Regions from separate parts of the Comamonas sp. GCA5 genome, predicted to be linked through region 2. Evidence: predicted binding sites of a transcription regulator. Region 2 holds the regulator's gene; each other region holds the start of a gene.

Region 1 (2,263 bases), on a different contig from region 2:
AGGTCGAAGCTGGCATCGTCCTCGCCCATCAGGTAGCGCCGCGTGTTGCGCGACCACACCAGGTCCTTGGAGGCCAGGAACTGGAAGGAGCCGCCCATCTGCTTGCCGGACAGGTAGCCACGCTCGTTCATGCGCTGGCGCAGGTTGGCCAGTTGGTCCTCGTCGATGAACACGCCCAGCTCCCCGGGCTCGGCAAAATCGGTTTGCGCCGCCAGCAGGATGACCGAGCTCAGCTGGGGCATATCGGCCGGCACCAGGGCCTGTTCCTTGGCCGTGCGGGTCTTCTTGCGCTGCAGGCGCCCCAGGGTGGCGGCCGCAATCGCCAGGAAGGTGCCGCCCAGGCAATAGCCCACGGTGTGGATGCTGGCCGCGCCGGTGCGCGACTTCACCGCCGCCATGGCCTCCAGCACGCCGGTGCTCAGGTAGTCCTGCATCTTCAGGTCGCGGTCGGAGGCGTCCGGGTTGCGCCAGGAGATGATGAACACCGTATGGCCCTGGCTGACCAGGTAGCGCACCATCGAGTTCTGCGGCGACAGGTCCAGGATGTAGTACTTCATGATGCACGAGGGCACGATCAGCACCGGCTCGGGCAGCACCTGGTCGGTCTGCGGGCTGTACTGGATCAACTCGATCAGGTGGTTGCGGAACACCACCTTGCCCGGTGTGCACGCCACATCCTGGCCGACGGCGAATTCCAGCGGCTCCAGCTGGTCGGCCGCAGTGTCGGCCTTGGCCTTGCGCGCGGCCTGCACATCTTCGGCAAACAGCTTCACGCCCTGGCGCAGACTCTCGCCCTGCGTGGCCTTGGCCTTGACCAGCACCTCGGGGTTGGTGGCCGCCCAGTTGGACGGCGACAGGGCATCCATCCACTGCCGGGTGAAGAACTCGACCACATGGCTGTGGTGACGCGTCATGCCCTCGACCTGCGCGGCCTCGCGCCACCAGCTGTCGGCCGCCTTGAAGTGTTCCTTGACGGCCCGGTAAGGCCATTGCTGCCAGGCGGCGTCCTTGAAACGGGCATCGCTTTCGCTGCCAGGCTGCAGGCTGGCTTGCGCAGCCTGTTGTGCCAGTTGCACCGCCTTGTGGGCCAGCGTCATCTGTTTGCCCGGCGCCGTGGCGAGGTGCATCATCCAGTCGGCGGCAGCCAGGCCCAGGGCCACGGGGGACAGGCCCATGGTGCCGGCGCTCAGCGCGGCACGCACCTGGTCATCCAGGGCCTGCGCGGCTTCGGCAGGGGAAGATCCATGGGTTGGGCGGGTCGGTATGTTCGGTGAAGTCTCGCTCATCTCGGGGCCTAATGGTTACAACTGTAGCTACCAGTAACCATTCTCGGAAAAACCACCGCAACCACCAAATCCAAACCTCCGCACCTTGATTCGCATCAAGCTTCACCCGCTTCCCGGCGCCCGTGGCTTGACGCCCGGCCCTCGCTCCGCGCCTTACGCCACGCTGGCCGGACCGGCCACCGCCGCGGCATGCTGCGCGGCGTGCAGCACCAGGTGCGCCGCCTTCTCCGCCACCATGATGGTCGGGGCGTTGGTGTTGCCACTGGTGATGCGAGGGAAGATGGAGGCGTCCACCACCCGCAGCCCCTGCACCCCGTGCACCCGCAGTTGGCTGTCGACCACGTCCAGGGGGCCGGGGCCCATGCGGCAGGTGCCGACCGGGTGGTAGATCGTGTCGGCAGTCTGCCGCAGCCAATCGGCGATCTGCGCCTCGGTCTGCGCCGCCGCGGAGGCCGGCAGCTCCCTGGCGCCATGGCGCGCCAGCGCCGGCTGGGCCAGGATGTGGCGCATGCTGCGCACCCCTTGCACCATGGGCGCCAGGTCCCGGGCGTCGCCCAGGAAGTTCGGGTCCACGGCCGGCAGGGTCAGCGGATCGGCACTGCGCAGCCGCACCTGGCCGCGGCTGTGCGGCTGCAGCAGGCACAGGTGGCAGGAAAAACCATGGCCCCAGACGGTCTGGCGCCCATGGTCCAGCAACTTGCCCACCACGAAGTGCAGCTGCAGATCGGGCTGCACCAGCTCCGCACGGCTGCGCACAAAGGCGCCGGCCTCGGCAAAGTTGGTCGTCAGCAGCCCGGTGCGCTGGCGGTGCCACTGCCAGGCTCCGCGCGCCACGTGCCACAACCCGGCGGGCGACAGGCCGAACGACTGCGTCAGCCCCGGCGCATCGCACAGCAAGATCGCATCCAGATGGTCATGCAGGTTGGCCCCCACGCCCGGCAGGTCGGACCGCAGCGGGATGCCCAGCTCCTGCAGGT
Region 2 (2,263 bases):
GTTGAAGCCAACTTCCTTGAGCACAGCCAGGCGCTCGCGCGTCACCGTGCGCGGGTCCACCTCGATGGAATACTCGCCAGCAGGATCAAAGGCGAAACGCTCGCGCAGCATCTGCCACAGCTCACGCAACTCGTCATCGGACAGGAACGTGGGCGTTCCTCCGCCGACATGGAACTGGCTGACCACCTGCCCCCGCCCGCAGTGCTGCAGGTGCAGATCGACCTCGCGCTCCAGATAGCGCATGTACGTGGCCGCACGCTCATGGTGCTTGGTCACGATCTTGTTGCACGCGCAGTAATAGCACAGCGATTCGCAAAACGGGATGTGCACATACAGCGACATCGGCTGCTTGGCAGCCGCAGCGACTTTGCGTTGCTTCAGAGCCAAGATATAGTCGCTATCACCAAACGCTTCCACAAACCTGTCTGCTGTGGGGTAAGAGGTATAGCGTGGACCAGGTACGTCGTAACGACGCAGGAGTTCGGGTGTGACGACAGTCATGAATCTTTTTTCCTTGATTGTTAGACTGTGCACCAATGGCCCGCAACCATCCTTGACGTGAATCAAGAGGTCTGCGATCAAGCAATGCCACAATTTTGACAAGCATCATTCACCGCAATCCCAGTTGTAACAGCTTCTTTTTTTACCGACTTTTAACGCACCGCGTGACCCGCAAGATCGCCTGCACCACGCCGCGTCCGAGTACATGACCCCTCCAACCATCAAAGTAACCTGTTCCAACTGCAACCTGCGCGAGCTGTGCATGCCCGCGGGGCTGAGTGAGCAGCAGTTGCAGCGCATCGACGAAATTGTGGCCACCCGCCGCAAGGTCAAGCGCGGCGGCACGCTGTTCCGCAACGGGGAGCCCTTCACATCGCTGTATGCCATCCGCACAGGCTTTTTCAAGACCTGCGTGGCTACCGAAGATGGTCGCGACCAGGTGACAGGCTTTCAGATGGCCGGCGAGATCATTGGTCTGGATGGCATCGTGCATGACCACCACACCTGCGATGCAGTGGCCCTGGAAGATGCCGAAGTGTGCGTGATGCCGTTTGACGGGCTGGAGGAGGTGTCGCGCGAAGTGACGGCCCTGCAGACCCACGTGCACAAGGTCATGAGCCGCGAGATCGTGCGCGAGCACGGCGTGATGCTGCTGCTGGGCAGCATGCGCGCTGAGGAACGCCTGGCGGCCTTCATCCTGAATCTGGTGCAGCGTCTGCACGCACGCGGCTTCTCGTCGTCGGAACTGGTGCTGCGCATGACGCGCGAAGAGATCGGCAGCTACCTGGGCCTGAAGCTGGAGACGGTCAGCCGCACTTTCTCGAAGTTCGTCGAAGAAGGTATGGTGGAGGTCAAACAACGCCACGTGCGCATTCTTGATACCGCCGCGCTGCAACGCCTGGTTAACAGCCACCAAGACTGCAACAAATAACCACTGCCGCTGCCTCAGAGCAGGTCCACGAAAAAAGCCTTCCTGCATCAACAGGAAGGCTTTTTTCATTCAAGCGTTGTTGGGATAGCAGGCTTGCAGCCGCTCGGGGTCGCCAAGCCCAGTCGACGGCGCCTGGGCTTGGGCATTGACCGCTGCGCTGGGCAGGGCCAGCACCATGGTCATCCAGCCGGCCACGGCGAAGACCGCCCAGAACGCAAAGAATGCCAGGGTGTAGATGGCCGTGCGCGACAGCTCCACCGTCTGCCCCATCCACAGCATGTCGTGCGGGTCAAACGCCGCAAAGACCAGCATCTCCATCACGCCGGCCGCCACAAAGGCCGGCCAGCCAATCCACATCCAGCGTCGTGTCCACATAAAAGCACTCCTTCGCAAGAGGTTGTACCTAAATTGTGTCCACAGCCGCTGAACCATGCTTGTGGGACAAACACTGAATAAAAAAACATAGCTGCCAGCGCTTGATTCCATTGAATTTCAAATAGTTTTCTATTTGAAACCTACTGATTACATGCGCCAGCAGCTATGTTTTAAGCCAATCCCCTCTGCGCGGTCATGCCCCCGTGCTGCCGAGAACAGCACAAACGGCCTGTCAGCGCGCCGCATCACTTGGGTGCCAGGTTGGGCAAATCGTCCGCAGGGGTGGCGGCGTGGTTGCGCACCGCGTGCGCAGGCGCATGGCTTTTGTCCGGGTTGCGCAATTGCTCGTTGATGTTCACGCCCTTCTGGTAATAGTCGGGGTCCACAACCGGATCCGCGCCACGCGTGGCAATGACCAAGGTGACAATGCCCGCCACCACCACGATGGCAGGACCT
Region 3 (2,263 bases), on a different contig from region 2:
GCGCACGCCCTGCTCCATCAGGGCATGGGCTGCGCGCAGCTGGTGGGCACGCTCCAGCTCGGCCAGTTGCAAGGGGCTGTTCACGCCGGCGACCTGCACCGCGTCGGTGATGCGGTGTGCCACCACTTCCACCCCGTCGGCCACGGCCATGGCGACGATGTCGGTCAGATAGTACTCGGCCTGGGCGTTGTGGTTGTTCAGCTGGCACAGCCACTGCGCCAGGCGCTGGGCCGGCACGGCCATGATGCCGCTGTAGACCTCGGTGATGGCGCGCTCGGCCTCGCTGGCGTCCTTTTGCTCCACGATGCGCTGCACCGTGCCGGCGTCATTGCGCACGATGCGGCCATAGCCCGTGGGATTGTCCAGCGACACGGTCAGCAGCGCCATGCGTTGGCCCGCAGCGGCGTCGACCAGCGCGGCCAGTGTGTCGGCCTGGGTCAGCGGCACGTCGCCCGACAGGATGACGACCATGCCGTCGCGCGCCAGCACCGGCACGGCCTGCTGCACGGCGTGGCCCGTGCCCAACTGGGGTTCCTGGCGCACGAACTTCAGGTCCAAATGACTGTCAGCCCGCGCTGCGTCGGTGATGACTGCTTCCACTTCTGCAGCACCATGGCCCGTCACCACCACGGCCGAGCGCGCCTGCAACTGCTGCGCCGTGTCCAGCACGTGCTGCAGCAAGGCCCGCCCCGCCAGCTTTTGCAGCACCTTGGGGGTGCGGCTTTTCATGCGGGTGCCTTTGCCGGCAGCCATGACGACGATATCCAGGGGGAGTGCATTCAGGGACATGGGACGCAATCAACTCACAGTGAAACCAGCCAACGCTGGCGATGGTCTTCGATTATCACGCGCCCGGCCGCCGCGCCGGGCGTGATCGGCATGGCCACCGCGACCGTGCCGTGGGACGCAGCCCACACCGCGCCGCCCGGCGTTTGATGTCCGTCAGACAGACGCTGCGCCAGGGCCCTGCCCCCATTGGAAGGCGCCGGCACTTTATGCATCCTGGGCAGGCGTTGTGCGCCGCAGGGCCACCCCACCCCATGTTTCACCGATTTGGAGAGCCCATGACCTTCATGCCGTGGCCCAGCGACTTGATGCTGGGCATCCCCCATGTTGACGCCCAGCACCAGCACCTGGTGGCGCTGATCAATGCCTTGCACGACGAACTCGACAACCCCATCCCGGACCGCGCGGTGGTCGGCGAGGTGCTGGAGGGCCTGGTCGAGTACACGCACAACCACTTCATCGAGGAAGAGGTCATGTTCCAGCGCTACGGCTACCCGCAGGCGACGGCGCACACGGCCGAGCATGGCCAGTTCACCACCCAGGCCATGAACTGGCTGCTGCGTTTCGAGGCCGGGGAAGAGGTGGACCTGGAGGCCATGGCCTTTCTCAAGCACTGGCTGCTGCACCACATCCTGCAGGAGGACCGCGCCTACGTGCCCTTTTTGCAGGCGGCCATCGCCGAGGCCGGTGCGCCGGGCGCTATCACCAGCGAAGCACCCAGCGCTTGCTGAATGGCGCTTTCCAAGGCTAAAGACCTTGAACACCTTTTTCAGCCAGCGCCAACCGCTCCTGGTTTTGAAAAAAACAAGGCGGCACCTGCTTCCAGATACCGCCTTGGGCCGCACACCCGGGGCACCCAGGGCGCCCCGCACATCACGCCAGCGTCACCCGCGCGAACTTGCGCTTGCCCACCTGCACCACGAAGGTGCCGGCGTCCAGCTTCAGGCCGCGGTCACTGACCACGTTGCCATCCACGCGCACGCCGCCGCCATCGATCAGGCGGTTGGCTTCGCTGGTCGAGGGCGCCAGATTGGCCTGCTTCAGCAAAGCGCCGATGCCCAGGGGCGCGCCGGACAGGCTCAGCTCGGGGATGTCGTCGGGGATACCGCCCTTGGAGCGGTTGATGAAATCCTGCTCGGCCGCCTCGGCCGCCGCCGCGCTGTGGAAGCGCGTGGTGATTTCCTTGGCCAGGGCCACCTTGGCGTGCTTGGGGTTGCCGCCGGCGGCAATCTCGGCCTTCAACTGGGCGATGTGCTCCAGGCTCTGGAAGGACAGCAAGGTGTACCAGTCCCACATCAGGTCGTCCGAGATCGACAGCACCTTGGCGAACATGGTGTTGGCGTCCTCGGTGATACCGATGTAGTTGTTCTTGGACTTGGACATCTTGTGCACGCCGTCCAGGCCCACCAGCAGCGGCATGGTGAGCACACACTGTTGTGGCTGGCCATATTCGGCCTGCAGATGGCGCCCCATCATC

The links. Region 2 encodes FNR, which switches genes on or off when oxygen is low (the NO sensors DNR and NnrR bind a similar motif). Its sites were predicted from a motif close to TTGATNNNNATCAA; they were not measured.
Region 1: SJH88_RS04420 (PHA/PHB synthase family protein) is a predicted target of FNR. The motif match lies at 1,372-1,385, and genes of this name have one in related genera.
Region 3: SJH88_RS04520 (bacteriohemerythrin) is a predicted target of FNR. The motif match lies at 933-946, and genes of this name have one in related genera.

Annotation. Positions count from the first base shown of each region.
Region 1 covers NZ_JAZHFR010000011.1:3,319-5,581, reverse strand. The annotation lists gene SJH88_RS04420 (PHA/PHB synthase family protein) at 1-1,286, opposite strand, end outside; gene SJH88_RS04415 (GMC family oxidoreductase) at 1,440-2,263, opposite strand, start outside.
Region 2 covers NZ_JAZHFR010000012.1:22,990-25,252, reverse strand. The annotation lists gene hemN (oxygen-independent coproporphyrinogen III oxidase) at 1-501, opposite strand, end outside; gene fnr (fumarate/nitrate reduction transcriptional regulator Fnr) at 707-1,432, shown strand; gene SJH88_RS04850 (hypothetical protein) at 1,502-1,807, opposite strand; gene SJH88_RS04845 (FixH family protein) at 2,053-2,263, opposite strand, start outside.
Region 3 covers NZ_JAZHFR010000011.1:27,818-30,080, reverse strand. The annotation lists gene glmU (bifunctional UDP-N-acetylglucosamine diphosphorylase/glucosamine-1-phosphate N-acetyltransferase GlmU) at 1-789, opposite strand, end outside; gene SJH88_RS04520 (bacteriohemerythrin) at 1,065-1,517, shown strand; gene tyrS (tyrosine--tRNA ligase) at 1,660-2,263, opposite strand, start outside.